4 regions of the Vibrio taketomensis genome follow, and region 1 is predicted to be linked to each of the others. Evidence: predicted binding sites of a transcription regulator. Region 1 holds the regulator's gene; each other region holds the start of a gene.
The links. The regulator PurR, encoded in region 1, represses purine synthesis genes. The targets are predictions, from matches to a motif close to TNANGNAAACGTTTNCNTNA.
Positions count from the first base shown of each region.

Region 2: a site for PurR is predicted at 2,939-2,958, ahead of glyA (serine hydroxymethyltransferase). Genes of this name have one in related genera too.
Region 3: a site for PurR is predicted at 2,070-2,089, ahead of purE (5-(carboxyamino)imidazole ribonucleotide mutase). Genes of this name have one in related genera too.
Region 4: a site for PurR is predicted at 5,685-5,704, ahead of Vt282_RS07485 (phosphoribosylaminoimidazolesuccinocarboxamide synthase). Genes of this name have one in related genera too.

Region 1 is NZ_AP019649.1:986,331-994,049, reverse strand. It holds gene elyC (envelope biogenesis factor ElyC) at 345-1,148, shown strand; gene torR (two-component system response regulator TorR) at 1,222-1,932, opposite strand; gene torD (molecular chaperone TorD) at 2,172-2,825, shown strand; gene purR (HTH-type transcriptional repressor PurR) at 3,031-4,035, shown strand; cyclic di-GMP riboswitch class I at 4,184-4,281, shown strand; gene Vt282_RS04600 (TfoX/Sxy family DNA transformation protein) at 4,394-4,987, shown strand; gene Vt282_RS04595 (TVP38/TMEM64 family protein) at 5,117-5,806, shown strand; gene Vt282_RS04590 (putative signal transducing protein) at 5,821-6,135, shown strand; gene Vt282_RS04585 (alpha/beta fold hydrolase) at 6,113-6,910, opposite strand; gene glgA (glycogen synthase GlgA) at 7,075-7,719, opposite strand, start outside.
Region 2 is NZ_AP019649.1:2,265,947-2,273,665, forward strand. It holds gene lipA (lipoyl synthase) at 1-858, shown strand, start outside; gene Vt282_RS10445 (hypothetical protein) at 1,037-1,360, shown strand; gene glyA (serine hydroxymethyltransferase) at 1,632-2,882, opposite strand; gene Vt282_RS10455 (YitT family protein) at 3,211-3,810, shown strand; gene Vt282_RS10460 (MliC family protein) at 3,873-4,226, opposite strand; gene gmhB (D-glycero-beta-D-manno-heptose 1,7-bisphosphate 7-phosphatase) at 4,278-4,829, opposite strand; gene metN (methionine ABC transporter ATP-binding protein MetN) at 5,052-6,086, shown strand; partial or broken gene Vt282_RS10475 (methionine ABC transporter permease) at 6,076-6,741, shown strand; gene Vt282_RS10480 (MetQ/NlpA family lipoprotein) at 6,775-7,584, shown strand; gene ykgO (type B 50S ribosomal protein L36) at 7,693-7,719, opposite strand, start outside.
Region 3 is NZ_AP019649.1:51,256-58,974, forward strand. It holds gene Vt282_RS00230 (DNA topoisomerase family protein) at 1-322, shown strand, start outside; gene Vt282_RS00235 (5-(carboxyamino)imidazole ribonucleotide synthase) at 378-1,511, opposite strand; gene purE (5-(carboxyamino)imidazole ribonucleotide mutase) at 1,515-2,000, opposite strand; gene tsaC (L-threonylcarbamoyladenylate synthase type 1 TsaC) at 2,195-2,752, shown strand; gene hemF (oxygen-dependent coproporphyrinogen oxidase) at 2,767-3,687, shown strand; gene aroE (shikimate dehydrogenase) at 3,757-4,590, shown strand; gene Vt282_RS00260 (DUF1488 family protein) at 4,590-4,853, shown strand; gene Vt282_RS00265 (gamma carbonic anhydrase family protein) at 4,843-5,394, opposite strand; rRNA gene Vt282_RS00270 (16S ribosomal RNA) at 5,901-7,437, shown strand; tRNA gene Vt282_RS00275 (tRNA-Lys) at 7,589-7,661, shown strand.
Region 4 is NZ_AP019649.1:1,622,838-1,630,556, forward strand. It holds gene Vt282_RS07465 (TRAP transporter permease) at 1-2,545, opposite strand, end outside; gene Vt282_RS07470 (TAXI family TRAP transporter solute-binding subunit) at 2,693-3,658, opposite strand; gene Vt282_RS07475 (glycerophosphodiester phosphodiesterase family protein) at 4,203-4,913, shown strand; gene Vt282_RS07480 (SulA-like leucine-rich domain-containing protein) at 5,157-5,552, shown strand; gene Vt282_RS07485 (phosphoribosylaminoimidazolesuccinocarboxamide synthase) at 5,784-6,887, shown strand; gene Vt282_RS07490 (LysR family transcriptional regulator) at 7,001-7,719, shown strand, end outside.

The sequences.
Region 1 (7,719 bases):
AATTTGTTCGAGCAAACAGCATTTTAGTCACAACGAGAGGTTTGTCGCCTAGCGATGCTAAACGAGAATCCTCTCCACTAAAGAGTAAAATCTTTATTCGGGACGCATGGTTCGAACCCTTTGCGTAGTGTCTGATATGCCCTAAGCGGCAAAGTGCGTGTGTTTCGATTCAGGAAACTCGCTGCTTAATTCCTCGCTTTGTGCAAAGAATCAACAAACAACTACAAAAATCATATCAAAAGGCCATAAGACCCTCTATTCCGCTATTCTGTCACAAGAAAGGCAGATATAAATAGGGATTCTCTTATTTTATAATCAACTGGTGTTTTTCGGACTATTTATGTATGTTTGAGCTGAAAAAAGTCTTATCTTCATTGCTTATGCCATTACCAGCGATGCTTATCATTGGTTTCTTCGGCTTAATGCTAATTATGTTTACCAGAAAGCAGAAAACCGGCTGTTTTGTGGTGCTGTTCTCTTTTATTGGTATTTTCCTCGTATCATTCCAACCGGTCACATCACGCTTACTGATGCCACTAGAGCGCCAGTTCACGACCTTTTTGCCTGTCGACAAATCGATTGATTATGTGATGGTGTTGGGCAGTGGGCATGTTGTTGATGATGAAATCCCACCAACATCAGAGTTGAGCCGCACGGCATTAATGCGTTTGGCGGAAGGAATTCGCATCATGCGCATTTATCCTGGCTCTAAATTGATTTTGTCTGGCTACTCGGGCGGTACAGAAGTGAGCAATGCTCGCATGATGGCCAAAGTGGCACTTGCCTTGGGCGTATCAAAATCTGACATTATTTTGCTAGAAACCGCCAAAGACACATGGGAAGAAGCGCGCCAAGCTGCTGCATTCGTTAAACGTAAACAAGTGGTGTTAGTGACTTCAGCGAGCCACATGCAGCGCGCGTTGAACGAGTTCCATTCTGCAGGCCTTGACCCTTACCCAGCGCCGACCAACTACTTAGCGCAAAACGAGATTCATCAATTCTGGAGTAAATACACTCCGAAAGCGATTTACCTAGAGCAAACCGAGCAATACTGGCATGAAACACTAGGCCGTATTTGGCAATCGCTACGTAATTGGGTTTCTGACTACGAAGAGAAAAGCATTGAAGCCTCTGAAAGCCGAGTATAACGCTACGCTGATAGCGAATTAGACATAAAAAAACCGAAGCATTAGCTTCGGTTTTTTTATTGATGCTTAGCGACTAATCACCAGCGAACATGTAGCCTTCGCCATGAACCGTCACAAAAATCTGTGGATTCTTCGGATCAAATTCCATCTTCGCGCGCATACGACGAATCAGTACATCAATCGTACGGTCATTCGGCGCATCGACACGGTGGCTGATCATATTCAAAATACGCTCGCGACTTAGCACTTGGTTCGGGTATGAAGAAAGTGCGACTAACAATTCGTATTCTGCTTTTGTCAATTTTACCGGTTCACCATTGCGGCTCAATGCACGGCGTTGGATATCAAACATCCACTCACCGAAACGCACAATGTTGGTATCATTTTTTTGCTCAACCATGCTGTCCGCGTTACGCGCGGCAGAAATACGCCACAGCAAGTTTTTAACGCGAACCAACAATTCACGAAGCTCGAATGGTTTGGTTACATAATCGTCTGCGCCCATTTCTAGGCCTACGATCTTATCAATGCTATCCGTGCGTCCTGTTACCAGGATAATTCCAATGTCCGATTGACTACGAAGTTCACGCGTCAACATCAAACCATCTTCACCAGGAAGATTGATGTCTAGCATTACTAGGTCAATCGAATTACTTTGTAGCGTGTCGCGCATCTGCTCGCCACTCTCCGCTTCGCTAACGGTGTAACCTTCATTTTGAAAGTAACCAACTAGCTTACTGCGAGTCACTGCGTCGTCTTCTACAACTAAAACGTGATAGCTCATCTAAACCACTTTATTTACATTGGGAATCAATTTCCGTTGTATTCTATTCATATGTCGTAACATTTCTAGTATTTATTACATTAAAATCAAGAAAGATGATTTTTATTGATTCAAGACAACCCTAGCTCATCGGTTAACAATTTGCCATTTTAAGACTCATTTAGTCACAATAGGCATTATCGTTATTCATTTTTCTTCGCTAAAATATAAATAGAACACAAACTTGGAGCATTATTTAGATGCAAGAACTCAAAGCGTTTAACGAAAAGCGTGCAGAAATTTACTGGTGGTTTTCTAGTTTATTTGCCAAAGAGCTGACCGAAGCTGAATTGGATCAATACCAAAGCGCTGAAATTCGTGGCTTTTTATCTGGCCTAGGCGAAAACCCAACCCTTAAACCATCTGTTGATCGCCTAGTCGACGCGCTTAACCGCCAAATTGACCGTGAAGATGGCCAACTTGAACTCGCCGCTGACTTCTGCGATCTGTTCCTGAAATCAGATAAAGAGTCTGCTTTGCCATATGCTTCGATGTATGTCGGCACAACAGGTCTTCTACATGATGAGCCAGCCAAAGAAATGGAAGCGCTGCTTGCAGAACATGGCGTGGCAATCAATCAAAGTTTGAATGAGCCTGCGGATCATATCGCTATTGAACTCGACCTGCTGGGCAATATGATTATTCGCACTAACGAGCTTGAGCAAGAAGGCCATTTTGAAGATGCGCTGATTGAACAAGAGGCGTTTATTCGCCGTTATATTCTAAATTGGGTACCTAAGTTCGCCGCGAAAAGCCAAGCACTTGACTCATTTGGTTTCTATTCAGCCGTCACTTCATTGCTTGTTGCGTTCCTTGAACTCGACTGTAACTATTTGGCCGGCGAAGCGGAATAGCATACACGCCCCAAGCTGCGATGATGGTTTTTCATTTGCTACCAGCGTCAATGCGGTCTAAAATCGTCATCGCAAACGATAAATTAATATAACTTAAGTACAAACCGCTGCTCTCAAGCGGTTTTTGTATTTCTAATACTTACTGCCAATTTATTCCCAATAATGTGAATAGCGGATGTGGCAGCGATAGATAGGATCATACCTTATGGCCACTATAAAAGATGTTGCGCGCTTAGCTGGCGTATCGACAACAACTGTATCGCACGTGATTAATAAAACGCGCTTTGTTGCTGAAGCAACACAAGAACGTGTAATGGAAGCGGTTACAGAGCTAAACTACGCACCAAGCGCAGTCGCTCGCAGTCTAAAATGTAATAGCACACGCACTATCGGTATGCTAGTAACGCAATCAACTAACCTGTTCTTTTCTGAAGTCATTGATGGTGTTGAGAGCTACTGCTACCGCCAAGGTTACACGCTAATTCTTTGTAATACGGGTGGTATCTACGAGAAGCAACGTGACTACATTCGCATGCTAGCGGAAAAACGTGTCGACGGTATTTTGGTAATGTGTTCAGACCTAACCGAAGAACTGAGCGAAATGCTAGACCGCCATAAAGACATTCCTAAAGTGGTTATGGACTGGGGCCCAGAGAGCTCTCAAGTCGATAAGATCATCGACAACTCAGAAGAAGGTGGCTACCTAGCGACCAAATACCTCATTGAGCATGGTCACAAAGATATCGCATGTTTAAGTGGTCACTTCGAAAAAGCCGTTTGCCAAGAGCGTATTCAAGGCTTTAAACGTGCGATGACAGAAGCAGACCTTACGGTTAATGAAGATTGGATTCTTGAAGGTAACTTTGAGTGTGACACTGCCGTGCTTGCCGCTGACCAAATCGTTGCAATGGACAAGCGTCCTACGGCAATTTTCTGTTTTAACGATACCATGGCACTTGGTCTAATGAGTCGCCTACAGCAAAAAGGCATTCGTATTCCAGAAGATATGTCGGTGATCGGTTACGACAACATCGAGTTGGCAGAGTACTTCTCTCCACCGCTAACAACGGTTCACCAACCAAAACGTCGTGTAGGTAAAAACGCGTTTGAAATCCTACTTGAGCGCATCAAAAATAAAGAACACGATAAGCGAGTTTTTGAAATGCATCCAGAAATCGTTGAGCGCTCTACGGTTAAGAAAATTAACTAACTCGATGATTAATAAAACAATAGCTGATGGTCTCACCATCAGCTATGTTACATTTCAGACTTTATTCTTGCATTAAGATCACAATTCTTCCATAGTATGCTGATACTTCTTACAAGAAGTATTTTAATCTTTAGCAAAGCAAATTAAGTCACGCACAGGGCAAACCATTCTGAAAAGATGGGACGCAAAGCCACCGGCCTAAATATTCATGATTCAACATGACTGTATGGTAGCGGGGTTGCCGATGGTAGAAATGCACACGTTAACTGATTAACCTCCAGATACCTGCATTACCTGCTATTCTCTCGGACCTGATTTGGTGGCGTATTAACATACACATACACCGAGAAAGTACTGAATGGATAAACCAATACTGAAAGACTCAATGAGGCTATTTGAGCCACTAGGTCGCATTAAATCTCGCTCTATGTTTGGTGGGTTTGGGATTTTCGCAGACGAAACCATGTTTGCCCTAGTCGTACACAATAAGCTTCATATCCGTGCTGACAGCACTTTAAGAAAACAATTTAAGCAACTGGGTTTTGAACCTTATATTTATCACAAACGCGGTTTCCCTGTTGTCACCAAGTACTTCGCACTCAGTGAAGAATGGTATAACGACAGTGAAAAAGCCCTTGAGATAGCTCGAGCTGCGCATGCCAGAGCGCAAGTAGAAAAGTCTTCTCAAGCTGAAACAAAACCAACCCGTATTAAAGATTTACCTAATTTACGTCTAGCGACTGAACGTATGCTTAAAAAAGCAGGCATTGAAGACGTTCAGCAGCTACATCAAACTGGCTCTCTAGAGGCGTTTAAAGCGATTCGTAACTCTCATACTAGTGAGGTTAGCCTCGAGCTTCTTTGGTCGCTTGAGGGCGCGATACAGGGCACCCATTGGTCTGTTGTCCCCCTAGCCCGCCGAGAGGAATTGCTCGCACGCTTACAGCACTAACTTAATCTAGCCAGCGATCTCGCTGGCTTTTTTTTGAAAGTTTTTCGCGACTTATAAGTTCTTATATTTCATCAACGCAGCAAATTTAGATACTAAGCTTAATACAGGCTAGGTATAAGGAGAGCAAAGATGAACAAGAAACTGATTTTTGGCCTGTTGCTAATAGGATTAATCGCCTTTCTAATCACCCAATTTGGTGATCAACTCACGCTAGAAAATGCCAAAGCGCAACAAGCTGCTCTTGCTGCTTATATCGAGCAAAATTTCGTTTTAGCAGCCATCACATACTTTGCAATATATGTTGCTATCACTGCGTTTTCGATTCCGGGAGCCGCGGTTGTTACGTTGTTAGGTGCTGCGCTATTTGGCTTCTGGACTAGCTTACTTTTGGTATCTTTTGCGAGTACCATTGGTGCGACACTGGCTTTTCTCAGCAGTCGTTTTCTTCTACGAGACTGGGTACAAGGGAAGTTTGGCGATAAGCTTAACGCCATTAACCAAGGTGTAGCCAAAGACGGAGCGTTTTATCTATTCTCACTGCGCTTAATTCCCGTTTTTCCATTTTTCCTGATCAACCTATTGATGGGGCTAACCCCAATCACAACCGCGCGTTTCTACTTAGTCAGTCAACTAGGGATGCTGCCAGGCACAGCTGTTTATCTCAACGCCGGTACACAGTTAGCGCAAATCGATAGTTTGTCTGGCATCGTATCGCCATCAGTATTAGTGTCTTTCGCGCTACTTGGTTTATTCCCTATCATTGCAAAATGGGTGATGGCAAAGTTTAAACGTGATGGGCAATCGCAAAGTCACGCTTAATACGGAGTAACTTAGTGAAAATATTCAGCGCAGCGAATCCCCCACAAGCTCACATTGTCTGTGAGCTTTTGCGTTCACATAATATTGAGTGTGAAGTCCGTGGCGAAGGTATTTTTGGCTTACAAGGTGAAGTACCTTTTGGCGATTCTAGCGAGCCCCATGTCTGGCTTTTTGACGTCAGCCAAGCACCTGCAGCGCAAGCCCTGGTTAAACAATTTGAACAGCCGCACTCGCTACCAGAATGGCAATGCTCAGAGTGCGGTGAAATCAATGAAGGACAATTCGCCTTATGTTGGCAATGCGGTACTAGCGAATTTGCTGATGAATAAAGTTAATCGAATGTTGGTTGAATTCGTCTGGGCGCTCAATATTGCACACATGCCCACAGTCGGCGATCTCTCGTAGTTGGCTCAGTTTATGTGCTGCGATCATTTCTCGTACCGGCTGAATAAACATGTAGTCCCGTTCGCCCATCAAATATAGCGTTGGGATCGGTAGCTCTTTTTCTTTAAAGCAGCGCATCAATGGATTCACTTCCGATGCGAGTCTAAACCAGCGCTTAAACTCTTTCTGACACAGCTTTTTCGCCTCACGTACAAACAAATGCCTTGATTGTCGCTGAGTTTTCTGTGGCATGACAATGTAAGCAAACAGACGATAAAGCCACATATATGGCACGACGTGCTTGAACGTATTGCCGAGTGTCACCAAAAATTGTGAACGCGTATTTAAGCGAGTTACTGCTCCACCTAACACCATCGAACTCACCCGCTCTGAGGCAAGCTCTGCCAAATTTCGTACGATAATAGTGCCTAATGACATACCAACAAAGTGCGCGGACTGAATCTTTAAATGGTCGAGGACTTGTAGGATGTCTAACGTCACTGATTTAAACGTGTATTGACTTGAGATCAGATCCTTCAGTAACTGATTAGACTTACCGTGGCCACGAAGATCGACAAGCAGCAGATTAAAATGCGCTTTGTATGCTTTGATTTGTTTAAACCAAATTGATGAGCTACCACCAGCTCCGTGAACGAAGACAACCCATTCTTTGCTTGTTGGATGTAAATAGGTTTTATGAAACAGCAAGGTATTACTCATTTACGCTACAAAATAGATTAGATAACACTAAGACCGACGAAGCCTAGCATACTGTTGTTTGATACTAATAAATCATATATCACTTTATGAGGATTTAAGACGAGAAAAATGTAAAAAAGGCACCGTGTGGTGCCTTTTCTGTTAATGAACAGACCAAAAACTGGCTAGTGGAATGCACTTCGATACAGAGATAAGTATTCTTCAGCCGCCTTCTTCCAACAAAATTGCTGCTTCATCGCTCGTAACTGAACGCGTTGCATTTCTGCTTGGTTTTGCAAATAGAACAATAACGAACGTTGCATCACGCTCAAAAGCTCTATTGGCTCAGGCTCAAGAAACGCAAATCCTGTAGCAATTTCAGGGTCGATATCATAGTCTGCCACCGTATCTTTTAGCCCGCCCACCGCACGCACTATTGGCAATGTGCCATAAGCCATGCTGTAGATTTGATTTAAACCGCAAGGCTCAAATTCAGAGGGCATTAAGAAGAAATCTGCACCCGCTTCAACTAGATGAGCTAATTCGTTGCTGTAAGCTTCGACAAAAGCAAATTTCTCTGGGTGACGTGCAGCGATCTCTGCCAACTGTGTCGCCAGAATTGGATCGCCCGTGCCGACAATCACCAATTGAGCATCGAGCTTTAAGAAACGCTCCAAAATTGGCAACAGATAGTGCAAACCTTTTTGGTTAGTCAAACGACAAACCATACCGTACACTGCAGTGTCTCTTTCTGGTAGGCAGACTCTTTGCTGCAAAGCCTGTTTGCAGGCTGCCTTACCTTCCAACATGCTAGACAATTCAGCATGGTA
Region 2 (7,719 bases), 1.3 Mb from region 1:
AAACCTGAATGGATGCGCATTAAATTGCCTTCAGACAGCCAACGCATTCAAGACATCAAGTCTGCGATGCGTAAAAACAATCTGCACTCTGTTTGTGAAGAAGCCTCATGCCCTAACTTAGCTGAGTGTTTCAACCACGGTACTGCTACCTTTATGATCTTGGGTGCGATCTGTACTCGTCGTTGCCCGTTCTGTGACGTTGCCCATGGCCGCCCATTAGCACCAGAAGTGGGTGAACCACAAAAACTAGCGCAAACCATCAAAGACATGAAACTGAAGTACGTAGTAATTACTTCCGTTGACCGTGACGACTTACGTGATGGTGGCGCACAACACTTTGCTGATTGTAACCGTGAAATTCGTGCGCTTAACCCACACATCAAAATTGAAACATTGGTACCTGATTTCCGTGGTCGTATGGATGTGGCGTTGGATCTGCTCAAAGACAACCCGCCAGATGTATTTAACCACAACCTAGAGACCGCTCCTCGTTTGTACCGTAAGGCTCGTCCTGGCGCAAATTACAAATGGTCACTAGAGCTATTGAAGAAATTCAAAGAGCAACATCCACATATTCCAACCAAGTCTGGTTTGATGATGGGTCTAGGTGAAACTAAAGAAGAGATCATCGAAGTACTTAAAGATCTTCGTGCTCACGGCGTGACCATGTTGACACTGGGTCAATACTTGGCACCAAGTCGTCACCACTTACCGGTTGAGCGCTATGTTCCACCAGCAGAGTTTGATGAACTAAAACAAGTGGCACTCGATTTGGGTTTCACTCATGCAGCATGTGGTCCATTCGTTCGCTCTTCATACCATGCAGATCTTCAAGCTCAAGGTATCGAAGTTAGCTAACGATAGCTCACACTCGAGCTCTAATACACTATTTAAGGTCAGCATAATGCTGACCTTTTTGTTATCAAACGATTATTCAGTCTCTCTACTTGCACCTACTCATATGCACTTCTAGGCTTAATGAAGTGTTCAAACTCAACACGCCATGACAGGCAAATCATAAGAACAGGATAAAGCCATGGAAAAACTCATCATGCTGCTCTTTAGCAGCCTATTACTATTGGGTTGTCATTCAGTTTCAACGCAAGACCATTACCGAGAGGCCTCGTTTGAACTATGTAATGCCGAAGTCGATATCTATTCGGTGAGTGATGACGGCCGAGTGCGAATCGTCTGCTCTGATGGCGCTAAATTTGCTTTAGCTAAAGAAAACACCCTCTATACCATGCGCGATATCAACATTGAATACTGTGACGGTGAGGGATTAGGCAAATTCAGTGAAAGCTCGCGTTATTACTCATTTAAGTGCAAATCGGGAACGCTGCTAAGTATCACTAAGTAAGTGTTAAGAATTGAAAGCTAAGAAGCTGGAAAGACTAAGTTGCACCTTTTATTGGTGCAACTTGTTATTTCACTGCAGTTCACTGCCAATCCTCAGAAAACAAAAAAGAGCCCGTTAGGGCTCTTTCTAAACTCTCAATTTCAAACTAAATCGAATCTAGTTTTGACGCCACTTTTGCAACGAGTGGTAAGAAGTTCTAGGAGAACACGCGCAGTTTACAAGTGTAAATGAGCATGTTCGACAACGAAATTCACCCCACTCAGCAGCAGAATTATGCGTAAACCGGTAGACGCTTACAGATCTCTAGTACTTTCGCTTTCGTTGCTTCAATAACTTCTTGGCTTTCAAGGTTATCAAGCACATCACACATCCAGTTTGCTAGATCTTTTGAATCTTGCTCGGTAAAACCACGGCGAGTGATCGCTGGTGTACCGACACGAATACCTGACGTTACGAATGGGCTACGTGGATCGTTTGGTACTGAGTTTTTATTTACCGTGATGTTTGCTGCACCTAGCGCTGCATCGGCATCTTTACCTGTGATGTCTTTGTCGATGAGATCAACTAGGAACAGGTGGTTTTCAGTGCCGTTTGATACGATTTTGTAACCACGCTCTTGGAACTGCGCTACCATTGCTTTTGCGTTTTGTACCACGCGTGCTTGATATGCTTTGAACTCTGGTTCCATTGCTTCTTTAAACGCTACCGCTTTACCAGCGATAACATGCATTAGAGGACCACCTTGACCACCAGGGAATACAGCTGAGTTCAGTTTTTTGTACATGTCTTCACCAGCGTTTGACAGAATCAAACCGCCACGTGGACCTGCTAGTGTTTTGTGCGTGGTGGTGGTTACAACGTGTGCGTGAGGCACTGGCGTTGGGTATTCACCTGCAGCGATTAGACCCGCTACGTGCGCCATATCAACAAATAGGTAAGCACCTACTTTGTCTGCGATTTCACGCATGCGTTTCCAATCTACGATTTGTGAGTATGCAGAGAAACCGCCGATAATCATTTTTGGCTTGTGCTCAACCGCCAACGCTTCCATTTCGTCATAGTTGATTTGGCCTGCAGCATCAATGCCGTAAGGGATAACATTGTAGTGCTTACCAGAGAAGTTTACTGGTGAGCCGTGGGTCAAGTGACCACCGTGTGCTAGGCTCATACCTAAAACAGTATCACCTGGATTTAGCAGTGCCATGTAAACAGCACTGTTAGCTTGAGAACCTGAGTGAGGCTGAACGTTCGCGTACTCACAACCAAATAGCTGACAAGCGCGATCAATTGCTAGAGATTCTGCTTTATCAACGTACTCACAACCACCGTAGTAGCGTTTACCTGGGTAACCTTCAGCGTATTTGTTTGTTAGCTGAGAACCTTGCGCTTCCATTACACGTGGGCTTGTGTAGTTTTCTGAAGCAATAAGTTCGATGTGTTCTTCCTGGCGAAGAGTTTCCTCTTGGATAGCTGCGAACAGTTCCGCATCGTAATCTGCGATGTTCATATCACGCTTAAGCATCTGTATCTCCTGACTCAGATTTAGACTGAATGTTGCAAAAAACTGGCAAACGACCCCGACGCAAACGTTTTCGTCACCCTAATGGCGCGCATTTTAACTAATTTGATCTTGGTCATAAGAGAAAATTACATTTTTCTCATGCAGTTTTTCATACTGACTTACAAGGTAATTCATATTGTTCCGATTATTCTATAATCGACTGTCATTACTAGCTTTACACCTTGTAAAGTCATAATTACATAGATTTACCTCAATTTTCTATCAAGCTACCGAAAACTTAACTTTTCACTACTATGCCTGCCTTTCAACCAACGTTTAATAATCGGTAATGAACAAACATACTCGTAGAGAAGACTGGATTGCTATCCTAACTGGAACTCTGATCGTCGCACAAGGCATTTTCTTTCTTCAAACGAGTGGATTGCTGACGGGCGGAACGACTGGCCTTGCACTGTTGATCAGTCAAGTCGTGCCATTTTCGTTTGGTGTCATTTACTTTCTATGTAACACCCCTTTCTACCTTTTGGCATGGAAACGCTTTGGCGCTAAATTTGCTCTAAACAGTGCTATCTCTGGCGCACTTGTCTCTATTTTTACTGATCATCTTTACCTTGTGATCACTGTAGACAAGGTTGACCCTCTATATTGCGCAATAGCGGGCGGATTATTGATGGGGTTGGGAATGTTGATTCTATTCCGACATCGCTCAAGTTTGGGCGGCTTTAATGTGCTGTGTCTATTTATTCAAGACAAGTTTGGTATTTCGGTGGGTAAAACACAGCTAGCGATTGATTTTTCGATCTTAACGATGTCTTTCTTTTTTGTTTCTCCGCTGATTCTTGCCTATTCGGTGGTTGGTGCGTTTATCTTAAATGTTGTCCTTGGTATGAATCACAAGCCAAGTCGCTATATTGTAAAATACAGTTAATACGCCCCTAGGGCTTGGTAAATTATCAAGCCCATTTAAAGGCGGCATTTAACGTTCGGTACTTATTGGTTTACACAGTTAATGAATACATCTAAGCCATATTCCAAGCGTGCATAATCACCCTTGGTGTACAAATTAATCGGTGCCACTTCTGTTTGTGCGAATTCAGGTAGCATATAGCGCGTGCCTGAACCTGCCGGCACTTGCACCAAAGCATAATCTTCACCATCGACATTGACCAACGCTCCACGCTCTTCGATTAAATAGTCCGCTTGAAACGTTTTGTCGTCACTACACTGATAATGGTAGCCATAGTTTTCGCTATGATTATCTGCACTATTCGAACCATCACTATTGCTAGTCGAACAAGCAGAAAGTAGAACAGCACTGGTTATCAACATGCCGATTCTGATCATGATTACCTCCAATAAAATTAAAGGCTGCAAACGCAGCCTTTAAATAATAGTCTATTTATTTAAATAGTTAGGAACATCCCGAATACTGTCGAGTACCACACTCGCCAACGACTCACCTTGTTCGGTAATTGGTTTACCGGTACGCACGAGAATTTTCGTGCCGACACCAGCGGCTTCAGCGGCCATCATATCTTCCGCTTTATCGCCAATCATGACTGAATTAGCCATATCGATTTTCAGGAAATCACGAGCTGAGATAAACATACCCGGTTTTGGTTTGCGGCAATCACAATCTTGTTTGTAGTCACCTTGACCATGTTCAGCATGGTGTGGACAGTAGTAGATACCATCAAGCTCAACACCATTATCGACAAAGTTCCAATCCATCCACTGAGTCAGTGAAAGAAAACGGTCTTCTGAGAACTTCCCACGTGCAATACCAGACTGGTTAGTTACAAGTACTAGCAAGTAACCCATTTGCTGTAATTTTTTCGTCGCGTCAAAAACGCCCTCGATGAACTCAAAATCGTGTTCGTCATGCACGTAGCCGTGGTCAACGTTAATCACGCCATCACGGTCTAAAAAGACTGCTGGTTTTGCCAAAATTTCTATCTCTAATTACTGTCTATGCTGAGAATTATTACACGCTTTATTTCTTTCATCACTATCTAATTACTTAATCGATTGCTCCGATCAGTGCATTTAGACGTCTAGACGTAAAAATATCTATTGACACTAATTCAACAACACCATAGCATCATCTAACAAATGAGATATAGCTCAACATTATCTACTGGTTCAACTCGAGCTTAAGAAGGATTCTCAATGATTAAGATTAATCAGGTAAATAAGGTGTTCTATCAAGGCAAACAAGCCATTAATGCCCTGAAAGATATTAACCTTCATATCGCACAAGGAACGATATTTGGTGTTATCGGCGCATCAGGCGCTGGTAAAAGTACGCTGATCCGCTGTGTAAACATGCTTGAAGCGCCAACCAGTGGCGAAATCATTGTTGATGGTGTCGACCTAACTAAATTGAGCAAAGCCCAGCTGAGCGAAGCGCGCCGCAATATTGGCATGATCTTCCAGCATTTTAATCTGCTTTTATCACGCACGGTATTCGATAACGTTGCTCTGCCACTTGAGCTCGCCGGTAAAGAGAAGAATCGGGTTCAAGCTAAAGTTACTGAGTTACTGCAACTGGTTGGTCTTGCGGATAAACACGAAAGTTACCCATCGAATTTAAGCGGTGGTCAAAAGCAACGTGTGGCTATCGCTCGCGCTCTAGCTTGCGATCCAAAAGTATTACTATGTGATGAGGCCACCAGCGCTCTAGATCCTGCAACAACGCAATCTATTTTAGAGCTACTACGTGAAATCAACCGCAAACTGAAAATCACTATTTTGCTGATCACACACGAAATGGATGTGGTGAAAAGCATCTGTCACGAAGTGGCGATTATCGGTGGTGGTGAATTGGTTGAAAAAGGCACTGTGGGTGAAATTTTTGCCCACCCTAAAACGCAACTTGCCCATAACTTTATTCGCTCAACCTTGGATCTTTCGATTCCAGAAGATTATCAAGTACGTCTGCAGCCAACTCGTGTTGAAAGCAGTTACCCATTAGTGCGTCTTGAATTTACCGGAGCTACGGTCGATGCGCCTCTGATGAGTCAAATCTCTCGAAAATACAACATCGACGTCAACATTCTTAGTTCCGATCTCGATTACGCCGGTGGCGTGAAATTCGGCATGATGGTAGCAGAGTTGTTCGGCACTGAAGATGATGCAAATAACGCGATTACGTTTTTAAGCGATAACAATGTAAAAGTAGAGGTGCTTGGCTATGTCCTTTAAAACCATTACTGATTGGCTAAACCTCAATTCAGACTTACTGCTTAGCGCAACATGGGAAACGGTTTACATGGTTGCCGTTGCCGGCATCGTCGGCTTCGCGATTGGTATTCCTCTCGGTGTGATTCTGCATACGACCAAAAAAGGCGGCTTACTGGAAAACTCACGCCTAAACCGTACGCTTGGTGCCATCGTCAATATCGGTCGCTCAGTGCCATTTTTAGTCTTGATGGTCGCGATAATTCCAGTCACCAAACTCTTGGTCGGGACATTTATCGGCACTACGGCAGCGATTGTTCCACTCACGATTGGGGCGATTCCGTTTGTTGCTCGCTTAATCGAAGGTGCGCTGCTTGAAGTCCCAACGGGCTTGGTTGAAGCCGCGCAATCAATGGGCGCGACGCCACTACAAATTGTCACCAAAGTGCTACTACCAGAAGCGTTACCAACCATTGTTAACTCTGTAACGATTACACTGGTTACTCTCGTCAGCTATTCAGCAATGGCTGGTACAGTCGGTGGCGGCGGTTTAGGAGATGTTGCTATCCGCTATGGCTTCCATCGCTACGACGTCATAATTATGGCGGTTACGGTGGTGATGCTGATTGTCCTAGTACAAATGATTCAATCTATCGGTGATGCCGTTGTTCGCCGTGTGATCATCGATAAAAGTTTTTATAAGGAGATTGTTATGAAATTTAATGTAAAGGGTTTATTCGCTATTATCGCTGCGGCATCAGCACTTGTACTGACTGGTTGTGGTGAAAAGGAAGTCGATAACAGCAAAATCAAAGTCGGTGTTATTGCCGGTGCAGAAGAACAAGTGGCAGAGATTGCCGCGAAAGTCGCGAAAGAGAAATATGGTCTTGATGTGGAGCTAGTGACATTCACTGACTACGTAACGCCAAATGCGGCATTGGACGATGGTTCTATCGATGTGAATGCGTTCCAGCACAAACCATATCTAGATAAGCAAGTAAACGATCGCGGATACAAACTTGCGATTGCCGGTAACACCTTTGTTTACCCAATTGCAGGTTATTCTAAACAGGTTAAGTCTGTTGATGAGATCCAAGATGGTGCTCGTATTGCCGTACCAAACGACCCGACTAACCTAGGCCGCTCACTGATACTACTTGAGCAACAAGGTCTTATCACTCTACGTGAAGGTTCAGGTCTTGAATCAACAGTTCGTGATATCGTCGCTAACCCGAAAAATATCGAAATCATCGAACTAGAAGCGCCTCAACTTCCTCGTTCTCTTGACGATGTGACGCTCGCCATCATCAACAACACATTCGCTAGCACGATTAACCTTGTACCTGAGCGTGATGGTGTTTTCGTTGAAGATAAAGAGTCACCATATGTGAACTTAATCGTTGCCCGCGAGAACAATGTCGATAATGAAAATGTAAAAACGTTTGTGAAAGCATACCAAACAGACGAAGTTTACAATGCAGCTTCAGACATCTTTAAAGGCAGTGTGGTAAAAGGTTGGTAATCACTTACCTTGTTTACGCATAAACACAAAGCGGGCTTTTTAGCCCGCTTTGTTGTTTCTGTAACACCACTTCAACCAAGCCATTTTTACTCGTTTCTATTTGCCTGACTATTTCTGCACGGCTTTAAAACGTGG
Region 3 (7,719 bases), 940 kb from region 1:
CTACGGTATGTTTATTGGTTGTAGTGATTATCCACAATGCCACCATATCGAGTCTCTTGAGCAAACTGAGCCAGAAGCATGTGAACATGTGGCGTGTCCGGAATGTGCAAAAGGTCATTTAGTTGAGCGTAAAACCCGCTTCGGTAAGCTGTTCTATGCCTGCGATAACTATCCTAAATGTAAGTTCGCCGTCAATCAGGTGCCAGTTATCGGTAAGTGCCAACAGTGTGGCTATCCATTATTGGTGGAGAAAAAGTTAGCCAGCGGTGTGAAGTTGCAATGCGCTGATCGCAAATGTCATCATACTCAAGATGATGAATAATCAAAAAAGCGGCTTCCATCAGCCGCTTTTGTTTTATTACTTGAGTCTATTGCTATTACTGTGCGTACTTTTTGGCAAATTCATGAATGGCTGGAAATGCTTCGGCATCTAATACTGACGCGAGCGCACAAAGTCTACGTTGTAGTTCACCACTATAGCCGCCGCAAACATTGATGTGACCCATCTTACGTCCCGCACGTTTTTCCTTGCCGTACCAATGAATATGACATCCCGGCATGGAAAGAATCGCATCGGGTAGCGTGTCTTCACCAAGAATGTTGACCATTGCGGTTTCACGGACTAATTGCGTTCCACCCAGTGGTAGACCACATACAGCACGTAAATGGTTTTCAAATTGACAGGTTTCTGCGCCTTGCTGCGTCCAATGTCCGGAGTTGTGCACGCGTGGTGCAATCTCGTTGACCAGCAGTTGACCATCAAGATCAAAAAATTCGAGAGCCAATACACCCACATAGTTAAGGCTTTCTGCCACGGCGCTGAACATTTGCTGTGCTTGTTCTTGTAACGCAGGATCGGCAATGGCTGTTGATAAGCTCAGTACGCCATTGGTGTGAACGTTTTCCGCAAGTGGATACACTGCAATTGCGCCATCTTTGCCACGAGCACCGACAAGCGAGACTTCACGTTGAAATGGAATAAACTCTTCCGCCACAATCGCTTGGTTATCGCTATCTGCAATGCATTGCGCCATTTGCTGCCAGATTTCATCGATTTGGCTTGACTCTTTGAGTCGCCATTGGCCCTTTCCATCGTATCCGCCAAGGGCACTTTTCAGCACCATTGGCATACCCACGTACTCAATGGCTTGAGTAAAATCTTCACGGGTCGTGACCACTGCGTATTTGGCGTTGCGTACCCCAGCGTTGTCCAACAAAGCTTTTTCTAGACGACGGTCACCACCTGCCTTGATTGCCTGAGTCGATGGAAGGAACTTGCCACTTTTTTCACACACCTCAAGGATAGGGTGGGGAATGTGTTCGAACTCTGCAGTAATAACGTCAGCGTGCTCAATCGCATTTTCTAATCCGTGCCCAATCACCGCTTGAGTAAGTGGGTGAACAATATTGCCACTGGTAACATCGTAGGCCGAAATTTCAATATTCAGTGGTGCTCCCGCCAAGGACATCATACGTGCTAATTGTCCGGCACCTAGAACCAATACATGCATCATTTACTCCTCGGCTGGATCTGAGTTCTCAAGTACGGTTTCGGTTTGTTGAGCACGGAACGCTTCCACTTTCGCCATCACTTGTTGATCGTGAATGCCGATGATTTGCGCCGCTAAAATACCGGCATTTGCTGCACCGGCTTCACCAATAGCTAGCGTGCCAACTGCAATCCCTTTTGGCATCTGCACGATAGAAAGTAACGAGTCCATACCTTTGAGCGCACGTGACTGCACGGGTACCCCAAGCACCGGCAAGCTAGTGAAAGCGGCTGCCATACCTGGCAAGTGCGCTGCACCACCGGCTCCAGCGATAATCACACTCAGGCCACGCTCTTTCGCACTGGTGGCGTATTCAGCAAGAAGTTGAGGAGTGCGGTGAGCCGAAACCACTTTGGTTTCATAGCTAACCCCAAATGTGTCGAGCATTTCTGCTGCGAGTTTCATGGTAGGCCAATCTGATTTAGAACCCATGATAATACCGACTTTCATCTCAAACTCCTTGAACTTGCTTGTTGGGTGAGCAACTGAATTTGAGCGCATTATACGAGTATTTTTACCTCAAGCAAACGTTTGCGTGGGTAAAAGGTAAATGAAATACTTTATAAATAAATTGCTTTAGTCACCAAGGCGGAATGTTAGTACACTGAACAAAAATGTTAATGAAAAAGCGAAAGGAAATTGGAGTGAATAACTTCGAGCAAGCTCTAAGCGCATTACAGCAAGGAGAAGTGATTGCATACCCAACAGAAGGTGTCTTTGGTGTGGGGTGCGATCCTGATAATGCCCAAGCGATTCAGAAATTACTGGAACTCAAACAGCGTCCGGTAGAAAAAGGTCTCATACTTATTGCAGCTAGCTATGAGCAATTACTGCCTTACATTGATGAATCGCAGTTAACCATTGAACAACTAGAGACAGTGAAAGCCACCTGGCCGGGTCCTTACACTTGGATTATGCCAGCCAGCAATAAAGTCTCTAATTGGGTTTCTGGTCAATTTGATTCGATAGCGGTACGAGTGACCGATCACCCATTGGTACAGCAAATGTGCCAAGCCTTTGGCAAACCGTTGACGTCGACCAGTGCCAATTTAACCGGCTTACCACCATGTATGACCACCGAAGAAGTCGAAGCACAACTGGGCGATCAGTTAGTGGCGATTTTACGTGGTGAAACCAGTGGCCGTGACAAACCAAGCGAAATTCGTGACGCCAAAACCCTAGCAGTATTAAGACAAGGATAATAAAGGAAGCGAACATGCCAACATCAGTAGATAAACAAGCGGTAAAACAATTTTTAATGACGTTGCAAGATGAGATCTGTAGCCAATTAGAAAAAGTTGATGGCAAAGCGAGTTTTGAAGAAGATGCGTGGCAGCGTCAAAGAAGTGGGCGTCTTGCTGGTGGTGGTCGAACTCGCGTGATGACCAATGGTGCGGCGTTTGAACAAGGTGGGGTTAATTTCTCCCATGTAACCGGTGAAGAGATGCCTGCTTCAGCCACGGCGCATCGCCCGGAATTGGCTGGCCGTCGCTTTGAAGCGATGGGCGTATCACTAGTGATGCATCCGCATAACCCTTATGTACCTACCTCTCATGCTAATGTTCGTTTCTTTATTGCCGAAAAAGAAGGCGAAGAGCCGATTTGGTGGTTTGGTGGCGGCTTTGACCTCACGCCTTTCTATCCGTTTGAACAAGATTGTGTTGATTGGCACCAGAGCGCAAAAACATTGTGTGCGCCATTTGGTGATCAAGTGTATGCAGAGCATAAAGCATGGTGCGACAAATATTTCTATCTACCACACCGCAATGAGACACGGGGTGTCGGTGGTCTGTTCTTTGATGATCTCAATCAATGGGGGTTTGAACAGAGCTTTGCTTATATGCAAGCTGTCGGTCGAGGTTTTACCGAGGCCTATTTGCCTATTGTTGAGCGTCGCAAAACCACGGCTTATGGCATGCGTGAGCGCCAATTCCAGCTTTACCGCCGTGGGCGTTATGTTGAATTCAATCTTGTCTTTGACCGAGGCACCTTATTCGGTTTGCAAAGCGGTGGGCGTACTGAATCAATTTTGATGTCGATGCCACCGATGGCTCGTTGGGAATATGGTTATCAACCTGAGCCTGGTTCTGCGGAAGCAGAGTTGTACGAGCATTACCTCAAACCAAGAGAGTGGTAACACTTTCTTCACCATGTAGATAGTGATAGGGTCATTATATGACCCTATTTTGTTTCTGGTAATAAGGATATGACTCAGCACATCGACCGCTATGCGGTATTCGGTAACCCCATTGGTCACAGTAAATCGCCCTTTATACATACTTTGTTTGCTCGCCAAACCGGTCAAGCCTTAACTTACGCAGCAGAGCTTGCGCCAGTCGATGGGTTTACCCAAGCGGCAGAAGCGTTTTTCGCTCAAGGTGGGCGAGGCTGTAATATTACTGTGCCGTTTAAAGAAGAGGCGTTTCGTTTTGCCGACAAACTGACAGAGCGAGCAGAACTAGCGGGTGCGGTGAATACCCTGAAAAAGCTTGATGATGGCATTATTATTGGTGATAACACCGATGGTGCCGGCTTAGTCCTTGACTTGCTCAACTATCAAGTGCCTTTAGAAAGTGCTCGCATCCTGATTATTGGGGCTGGTGGTGCAACGCGCGGTGTGATTAAGCCTTTATTGGATCAAAAACCTCAGCAACTGGTGATTGCCAACCGTACTCAAAGCAAAGCACAACAATTGGCAGAGATGTTTGCATCATTTGGTCCGGTTCAAGCTTGCGAGATGGAGCAAGTGTCGGAAAGCTTTGATGTGGTGATCAACGCCACGTCGGCAAGCTTAAGTGGTGAGTTACCCGCTATCTCTTCCACTATATTTACGCCAAGCACCATTGTCTATGACATGATGTATGGCAAAGGGCGTACCGCTTTCAATCAATGGGCGCTCGAGCAAGGTGTGGCTCAAGCTTATGATGGATTGGGTATGCTGGTGAGCCAAGCGGCAGAGAGCTTTATGTTGTGGCGTGGCCTTAGACCGGGCACAAAACAGATTTTGCGTGAATTAAGAAAGAACCTAGAAGGTATGTAATGAATCAATCGATTCTATTTCCCGATATCCAGTCTTGGGACGAAGAGTTATCGGCAGTGAAGTTTCCCGCACAGCAATCGGGCGCTTTGATTGAATGTGTAGCGCCGCTCAGTTACTTGAGTCAGTTTGGTGAGCAAGTGACAAACGCAGAACAGGCACTGGCAGTATTTAATGCCAATCGATTTGAAATTGAAGAACTGGCTGAACAACTCATTGAAGATGAAGAATACAACCAGCTCGGAATGATTGAACTTAACAGTTAATGTCTTTTACCTGTTCTAGGTAGTCATTTTTGTTTTGCACATAATTATTGGCTGACTTTAAGAGAAAGGCGCGTTCTTGCTCACTGAGCGGGCGCGCTTGTTTCACCGGACTGCCCACGTAAAGATAACCACTCTCTAATATTTTACCTGGCGGTACTAAACTACCTGCACCGATCATCACTTCTTCTTCTATTACTGCACCATCAAGCACAATGGTACCCATCCCAACTAATACCCGATCTTTAATCATGCAGCCATGCAGCATGACTTTGTGTCCGATAGTGACATTATTACCAATAATCAATGGATAGCCATTTGGGTTCGCTTCATTTTTATGCGTGACGTGCAATACGCTGCCATCTTGAATGTTGGTGCGAGCCCCGATGTGAATATGGTTTACATCGCCGCGAGCAGCAACCAACGGCCAAATACTCGAATCTTCACCAATTTTTATATCACCGACTAAAACTGAGCTACTATCTATATAGACGCCGTGACCAATAATAGGAGAGATACCTTTATAACTGCGTAAACAACTCATTTTTGTCCCTCGATACATATCTAACCCTGAATATAGCTGCATTTTCCTATAGAAAAGTGGAAAAAATAGGCGTTTGTGATTATAAAGTGCGCAAGTGACAAAAAAATCAAAAAAAATGGCAAAAAGGGCTTGCCAATGTGACGGTGATCTCTATAATGCGCCCTCGTTGACACGGCAAAGCTTCGAAAGAAACGAGAGCCGAGTTAGCAAGGTTACTTAGCCAAGCCAAGCGCTTGAAAGAAAGTTTGAAAAAAGTGGTTGACACTAAACTTTATCTCGCTAAAATGACCGCCTCTTCCGAAGTGATGTGAGTCACAAAGAAGAACGCTCTTTAACAATATAAACCTATCAATCTGTGTGGGCACTCGTTGATGATAATCCAATTAGAAGCTTAGGCTTCAAATTGATTTCAATGAACTGAGTGACCAATTCGATACTTAGTATCGGCACAGTCAATTCAACATTACTATGTAATGTAATCAGTATTCATTGAGTCACAAAATCTTAAATTGAAGAGTTTGATCATGGCTCAGATTGAACGCTGGCGGCAGGCCTAACACATGCAAGTCGAGCGGCAGCGACAACATTGAACCTTCGGGGGATTTGTTGGGCGGCGAGCGGCGGACGGGTGAGTAATGCCTAGGAAATTGCCCTGATGTGGGGGATAACCATTGGAAACGATGGCTAATACCGCATGATGCCTACGGGCCAAAGAGGGGGACCTTCGGGCCTCTCGCGTCAGGATATGCCTAGGTGGGATTAGCTAGTTGGTGAGGTGGGCTCACCAAGGCGACGATCCTAGCTGGTCTGAGAGGATGATCAGCCACACTGGAACTGAGACACGGTCCAGACTCCTACGGGAGGCAGCAGTGGGAATATTGCACAATGGGCGCAAGCCTGATGCAGCCATGCCGCGTGTATGAAGAAGGCCTTCGGGTTGTAAAGTACTTTCAGTCGTGAGGAAGGTTCATGCGTTAATAGCGTATGGATTTGACGTTAGCGACAGAAGAAGCACCGGCTAACTCCGTGCCAGCAGCCGCGGTAATACGGAGGTGCGAGCGTTAATCGGAATTACTGGGCGTAAAGCGCATGCAGGTGGTTAGTTAAGTCAGATGTGAAAGCCCGGGGCTCAACCTCGGAATTGCATTTGAAACTGGCTGACTAGAGTACTGTAGAGGGGGGTAGAATTTCAGGTGTAGCGGTGAAATGCGTAGAGATCTGAAGGAATACCGGTGGCGAAGGCGGCCCCCTGGACAGATACTGACACTCAGATGCGAAAGCGTGGGGAGCAAACAGGATTAGATACCCTGGTAGTCCACGCCGTAAACGATGTCTACTTGAGGTTGTGGCCTTGAGCCGTGGCTTTCGGAGCTAACGCGTTAAGTAGACCGCCTGGGGAGTACGGTCGCAAGATTAAAACTCAAATGAATTGACGGGGGCCCGCACAAGCGGTGGAGCATGTGGTTTAATTCGATGCAACGCGAAGAACCTTACCTACTCTTGACATCCATAGAACTTAGCAGAGATGCTTTGGTGCCTTCGGGAACTATGAGACAGGTGCTGCATGGCTGTCGTCAGCTCGTGTTGTGAAATGTTGGGTTAAGTCCCGCAACGAGCGCAACCCTTATCCTTGTTTGCCAGCGAGTAATGTCGGGAACCCAGGGAGACTGCCGGTGATAAACCGGAGGAAGGTGGGGACGACGTCAAGTCATCATGGCCCTTACGAGTAGGGCTACACGTGCTACAATGGCGTATACAGAGGGCTGCCAACTCGCGAGTGAGCGAATCCCAAAAGTACGTCGTAGTCCGGATTGAGTCTGCAACTCGACTCCATGAAGTCGGAATCGCTAGTAATCGTGGATCAGAATGCCACGGTGAATACGTTCCTGGCCTTGTACACACCGCCCGTCACACCATGGGAGTGGGCTGCAAAGAAGTGGGTAGTTTAACCTTCGGAGGACGCTCACCACTTTGTGGTTCATGACTGGGGTGAAGTCGTAACAAGGTAGCGCTAGGGGAACCTGGCGCTGGATCACCTCCTTATACGATGATTATCGTGATGAGTGTCCACAGATTGATGGTTTATAAAGTAGAGAAGATTTCCAAAATCTTCAAATCCAGTTCCCGGTTCGTCTAGAGGCAGGACACCGCCCTTTCACGGCGGTAACAGGGTTCAACTCTACAGGATACCATTGGGTCTTAGCTCAGTTGGTAGAGCAGTTGACTTTTAATCAATTGGTCAGGTTCGAATCCTGCACGACCCACCATTCTTCTCACAAGAATTAAAACCATGGGCGATTAGCTCATTGGAGCACCTGCCTTGCA
Region 4 (7,719 bases), 640 kb from region 1:
CCCTTCTGCGTTGCATCAGATAAACCAAGCCAAACAACAAGAAAGCTGGAATCCACATCCACTCTTTTCTTACGCGTTCGATTGGCACACGCACATCCATAATTTGTTGGTCAAATTGCAGGCCTGCCGCTTCTGCTGGGCTGGCAAAGCTGACAATATCAATCAGGGTTTGATTGTCTTGCTCGTACGTCGCAATACCTAAAGCGTCCAGTTTGTCTTGACCTGTTTCGCCCTCTGGCACCTCAAACAATACCGAGAATTCACGCATTTTACCCACTGCATCCTCACCACTAATGCGCATGCGAATAACACTGCCCTGCTCTAGCGTTTCAAGTGTTTGTGCTAATTCTACCGGAGCGGTCGATTGATAAGGCTCAATCACTTGATCAACCCAATACCCCGGACGGAATAAAGTGAATGCGACTAATAGCAATAAGATGTTTTCGTACCACTTATTACGCGTGATAAACCAGCCCTGAGTCGCCGAGGCAAAGATCAGCATCGCAACCGTGGAGATAATGAATATCGCGACGCCATGAGCAAAGTCGACATCGATCAGTAGTAGGTCAGTATTAAAGATGAATAAGAAAGGCAGTGCCGCGGTACGCAAACTATAGTAGAACGCAGTTAAACCGGTCTTAATCGGATCGCCTTTGGAAACTGCAGCGGCCGCAAATGAAGCTAAGCCGACCGGTGGCGTCACATCCGCCATAATACCGAAATAGAAAACAAACAAATGCACGGCAATCAATGGAACAATAAGACCATGCTGCTCACCTAGTGTCACAATAACTGGCGCCAACAAACTTGATACCACGATGTAGTTCGCTGTAGTTGGTAAACCCATGCCTAGGATCAAACTCAGAACTGCAGTCAAAAGCAGCATTAAAACTAAGTTACCCATCGACAAAATTTCTACTAGGTCAGCCAAAACAAGGCCTACACCCGTTTGAGAAACCGCACCTACGATGATACCCGCTGTCGCCGTAGCGATGCCGATACCAATCATGTTGCGTGCACCAGCAACAAGACCTTCACGTAGATCATCGACGCCGTCTTTTACACTGCCGTAATTATGTTTACCGTCTTTACGCATCCAGTTAAGTAATGGACGTTGCGTAAGTACGATAACAATCAGAATTACCGATCCCCAAAATGCAGATAGCCCTGGCGACAGACGCTCAACCATCAAACACCAAACCAATACCACCACTGGCAATAAGTAATGCAAACCAGAGAGCAACACTTGGCGCGTGTTCGGCAACTGATCGAGTGGTTTGTCAGGGTCTTCCGCTGCTAATGGTTCATTACTCGCTGCGATTTTTAGCAAACCAAGATATACCGCACCTAGCAATACCGCCACACCTTGAAGGGTATAGTCACCAAGTAATGGTTTTAGCCAACCGAGACCATAATAAACAACTAACGAAATACCACTCACTAGAGCAATGCCAAACGCCAAACCAACCAGACGATACAGCCAAGGCTTTGAGCGTGCGCTATCAAGTGGCTGCATACCCAGTTTTAACGCTTCAAGGTGCACAATATACAGCAGTGCAATATATGAGATTGCTGCAGGTAAGAAAGCATGTTTGATGATATCAACATAAGTAATACCCACATATTCCACCATCAGGAACGCAGCTGCCCCCATTACTGGTGGCATAATTTGCCCGTTCACGGAAGAGGCAACTTCTACCGCACCCGCTTTTTCTGCGCTAAAACCAACTTTGCGCATCATTGGAATCGTAAACGTCCCGGTGGTCACTACGTTGGCAATCGAAGAGCCCGAAATTAAACCGGTTAAACCCGATGCAACAACCGCAGCTTTTGCTGGGCCACCACGCAAATGCCCCAGCATACTAAATGCTAATTGAATAAAGTAATGTCCTGCTCCCGCGCGCTCAAGCAATGCACCAAACAAAACAAACAAGAAGACAAAGCTTGTCGATACCCCAAGCGCGATACCAAATACACCTTCGGTGGTGATCCATTGGTGGTTAGCGAGTGCATCAAGCTGTACTCCTCGGTGCGCTAAGATACCCGGCATCCAAGGGCCAGCCAAACTGTACACAATAAACACAAGCGCAATAACCGGCAACGCAGGTCCAAGCACTCGGCGAGCGGCTTCAAGCAGCAGCGGTAAACCAATCAATGCCGTTGCGAAATCACCCGTTGTCAGAATACCCGGACGAGTCGCTAACTGTTCGTAAAGGACAAAGAGATAAAGTGAAGATGCACAAGCAACCAAACCAAACACGATATCAGTATAAGGAACACGGTCGCGAGGAGAGCGTTTAAACGCAGGAAAAACCAAAAAGGCGAGTAAAAGTGCAAAACCTAAGTGAATAGCGCGAGTTTCAGTGTCGTTCATGACACCAAAACCAATGATAAAAGGCAGTGGTGAGGCAATCCAGAGTTGGAACAATGACCAAAATAGCGCCAATAGCGCAATGGATTTCGCCATTACACCACCCGGCAGTCGTGCGCCAACATCTTGAGCTATCAACTCTTCAGCCGACGTCGGAGCTGAAGTTGCAGACATCGGTTTATCCATAAACAATCTCAACAAACTAAAAGACTAAACCCCATTCAATGGACTCGTACGGAGCTTAGAAACAAAAATAGGAAAATAAATGATGAGAGAAAACGTGGATGCCACGCTTTCTCTCGATGATTTCAGTTAGATGTATTACATCCAGCCGCGTTCTTTGTAGTAACGAACCGCACCTTCGTGTAGTGGTGCTGATAGACCTGCTTGCATCATCTCTTCTTCAGATAAATGATTGAATGCAGGATGTAGACGTTTGAAACGATCCAGATTGTCAAATACTGACTTCACTAGCTGGTATACCAACTCAGGATCAGTTTCAGCGGTTGTAGAAAGTACAGCTTTACCACCAATTGACGGGACATCATCAGGGTTGCCACGGTACATACCGCCAGGAATTACCGCTTTGGTAAAGTAAGCTTTATCGGCGAGAAGTTTATCAATTTCAGGGCCTGTAACCGCAACTAATACCGCATCAGTTGTGGTTGAAGCTTCTTGAATTGCACCATTTGGGTGACCAACAAAGTAGCTCATTGCGTCAATGTTGTTATCACTCATCGCAGAAGCTTGCTCTGCAGGTTTAAGATCAGAGACAAGGCTAAATACTGATGGCTCCCAACCTTTCTCTTTCATGATTTGCTCAAACGTATCACGTTGGCCTGAACCTGGGTTACCAATGTTTACGCGTTTGCCTTTTAGCTCATCAAGTTGCGTTGCATTTGCATCTTTGCGAGCAAGGATAGTAAAAACTTCGCTCTGAAGTGAGAACACTGAACGAATGTTATCCATATCGCCACTGTTTTGGAAAGGAGCGACGCCATTCAGTGCTTTGTATTGGTGATCCGATTGCATGATACCGAAATTATACTCACCGCTACGCAGACCGTTTACGTTTGCCACACCGCCACCACTGGCTGGTGCATTACATTTGATGTCAGCACCTGCACGGTTAACAAAGCGACAGATTGATTGACCAGCCACATAGTAAACGCCAGTCTGACCACCAGTTCCGATAGTCACAAACTGCTCAGAAGCATTTACATTCTCACTTAGTGAGACGCCACCCAAAGCAATAGCGCAAGCTGATACAAAGGTTAATCCTTTCATCTAAAAATTCCTTTTCAAACATCATTGTTTCACCCTGCAAGACAAAAAGTAGAAAATAGGTCATTTCCGCAGAATTAAAACAATATAAATCCAGTATTAATCAGTATTTCGGATAATAATTCGAGGTAGACACCGTTAAACGCGTTATAGCAACGTCTGCTTTATCTAAAAAATGTTTTGCTTTTTGCATCATCTTAGATACCTCAAAGTACAAAAAATTAACACATGAATTAAACATCGAATAGAGAGCAAAACCATTCAATTCTCACCTAGCAAGAATGCATACAAAATTCACTTAAAAATACTAGCGAGATTTTCGAACAAACATCACGCTAACCTGATGTTTTAACTGATGTTATGAAAATTAGTGGCAGAATTTTTATATTACTCATCTAATGAGAACAAACGTGTACAAACACACGGTTTTTTCATTTATTCGTTCTCACAACAAGATTAAAATGGAGTGAATTGGCTATACCAAACGACTTCAAGGTGCGGGATTTCCACACATATTTGGCGTCGGATAAATTGAGAGAGTAATTACATGGCATTAACTATTGTTGGTCATCGCGGTGTTGCTGGTCGTTATCCAGAAAACACCCTTGTCAGTATCCAAGCGGCCATCGACCTTGGATTGAAGTGGATTGAAGTGGATGTACAACCGACCAAAGACAATCAGTTAGTCGTCTGTCACGATCACACGATTGATCGCTGCAGCAATGGCTTTGGTCGTGTTGATAGCTATACCCTTGAGGAGCTGCAACAATTTGACTTTGGTGGATGGTTCGCACCTGAATTCAACTTTCAACCGATACTGACCTTAGAGCAACTATTAACCTTAATTGCTCCGCTTGATATTGGATTGAATATTGAGGTCAAGATTGATACCAACAACTACCAAGATGCCGTCAGTGCCCTGCAAAACACACTCACAAAATTCAATTTACCTACCCAACGTATTCTTATTTCAAGCTTCGATCATGCCACTCTACGCGCAGTTTACTCAGCTAACCTCGGCTACCCAATTGCCGTCTTAAGTGAAAAGCTCTCAAATCAAGATTGGCAATTACTTGCAGAAATCAACGCGGTTGCTTGTAACCTCAATGCCAACAAAACAAACAAACAACAAGTCGCCAAACTGCAAGCGGCGGGCTATCAAGTGTGGTGTTTTACGGTAAACAATCCAAACAAGTTAAAACACTTGAATAACCTTAATGCCATCTTCAGTGACTACCCTGAACGATTTTTAAACTAATTCATTTATACAGTACATACAGTACATACAGTACTGTACAAGCTTGAAAGCCGATGCGAATCAAAATTTTGCATCGGCTTTTTTATTTGGCACATGAAAATAAATTCTACCATTTCAATTAGATAGCTTAGATATCACGAAATACTTAAATTTAATCGTTCAAATATCACACAAAAGCTATTGACCATAAGGAACAAAACAACTACTGTATACACATACAGCATGTATATAAGGACAGTTACCATGATTCATTCACATACTCAAAGTCGCACTATCTCTAAGTACAATGTTTTGGCGCAACCAACTCAACCAATGAATATTGATGACTCTGTGATGAACCGTCTTGCCGGACTGTCTATGCAGCAGCAATGGATTTTCTTTACCGCTGAATGCCCTCGCCCTGATTACTCGCAATTTGCAGCCTCTAACGTTAGCTGCCAAAAAATCATTCAGCTAAAACCATCTCACTCTCAAAGTGAGGTTCAAATCGTGATTAAAGCCATTCAATCTGGAAACGCAAGTGCGGTGGTTGCTTCATCGCAAATTGATAGCGTTAATCAATCACTACTATTACAACTTGCATTACGTCATGGCTGTGAAGTCTTTTTTGTTGAAGGCAGAGCACACAAGTTCCACTAAGTTAAGATCAACAAAATCCAGCACTGTCTTTGCCCCAACCTTGCGTTGGGGCTTTCTTTTTTTGCGATTACTCAACCAAAATGTATTGAGCTAATGTCGCTTCTTTTCATTGTTCGGCATCAGAAAAACTTTTTACGCAAACGTTTGCTTTTTATCTGGCGGCTATTTTCTTTTCTGGTATGATGCTTTGCAAACGTAGTATTCAACTCATCTAAACGATAGGAATGTTTCATGAGCCTCGCAGATCAAGTCCTCGCCGTTAACGACGATCTTCCAATTCGCACCAACAAGCCTGTTCACAGTGGTAAGGTACGCTCAGTCTACTGGCTGACAGAAGAAGACAGCCAACGTTTAATCAAGGAAAAAGGTTATGATGTTGCACCTGATGCGCCGTTGGCGATTATGGTGATCAGCGATCGTATTTCTGCTTTCGATTGTATTTGGCGTGGTGAAGGTGGTCTAAAAGGTGTACCGGGTAAAGGCGCAGCACTCAATGCCATTTCTAATCATTGGTTTGAACTATTCAAACAAAACGGCTTAGCTGATAGCCATATTCTGGACATCCCTCACCCACTCGTGTGGATCGTACAAAAAGCGAAACCAATTAAGATCGAAGCGATTTGCCGTAAGTACATCACTGGCTCAATGTGGCGTGCATACAGTAAAGGGGAACGTGAATTCTGTGGCATCGAACTGCCTGAAGGTCTAGAAAAAGACAAAGTCTTACCTGAACTACTAATGACACCATCAACTAAAGGTATCTTAACGGGTATTCCTGGTGTGCCTGAAGCTGATGATGTGAATATTACTCGCAAGAACATTGAAGACAACTTCGCGGCCTTTAACTTCTCATCCGTCGCGGATATCGCTGAATATGAAAAGCTGTTGAAACAAGGCTTCAAAGTTATCAGTGATGCATTAGCCGCTGTTGATCAAATCTTCGTCGATACAAAGTTCGAGTTTGGCTATGTTAACGACGCTGCGGGCAATGAAAAACTGATCTACATGGACGAAGTGGGCACGCCTGATTCATCTCGCATTTGGGATAAAGCGGCGTATGAGCAAGGTGAAATTGTTGAGAACTCAAAAGAAGATTTTCGTCAGTTCTTACTTAACTTCTTCCCTGACCCAGACATTCTACTCAATAAGGATCGCATGCCTGAACGTGCAGCACTTGCGCGTGACAATGAGCTGCCACTAGAAGCGCTTATGGGTGTATCGAAAACTTACACGGCTATTGCGGAAAAAGTGACTGGTCGCCCAATCGTACTGAGCGCAAATCCAAAACAAGAAATCATTGATATTCTTGGCTCACAATATGGTCTTATCGACTAGCGACGGTTTAATACGTAACATTGCAAAGCGCCCTTTTTAGGGCGTTTTTTTATAGTGAAGTTTGCTCTTTAACGATACTATCGCTGCCATGATTGCAATGACTGACTTTCACTATGGATTTTCTTGCCCTTTCTCGAATTAGCCTAAAACATCTAACGGTGTTACACGTCATGCTTAGCAGCAATAGCGTGACACAAACAGCAAACACCTTATGTGTAACGGCTTCGAGTGTCAGTAAGATCCTTAGCCAGCTTCGAGCACAATTAAACGATGAACTCTTCTATCGTGATGGGTCGCAGCTTGTCCCTACGCCATTCGCACTCAGTATTGCACCGCAAATCCACAAAATTCTCGCCAGTATGAACGGTATTTTGCACCATGGCGATTTCAAGCCAGAGACATTTAATGGATCAATTTCTCTCTCCATGCGTGAGAGCACCTTTGAGCTATTCGCTGGTAAGCTCAGCCAGATTTGCCAACAACTCCCCTCAGCGAACCAAATCAAAGTCTACGCGAAAGAGCAGATGAGTTTTGATGCGCTAATTCGTGGGCAAGTCGATTTCATGCTGTTACCACATGACATCAGTCAACCGCCAACTAAAAGCCATGAGCTCGTTTGGCAGCAAATATTAAGTGATGAAATGGTGTGTTTAATGAGCCCAAACCATCCATTAATCAATGAACTATTGACTGTCGATGCTTATCTCACCTACCAACATATTGGCATTCACGATAAAGACTTGTCGGAACCCTTCTTTGAGCAAAACTTAAAGCAACAATATGGTGAGCGTAAAGTGGCAATCTCGGTATCAGATTTTGGTTCAGCCGCCGT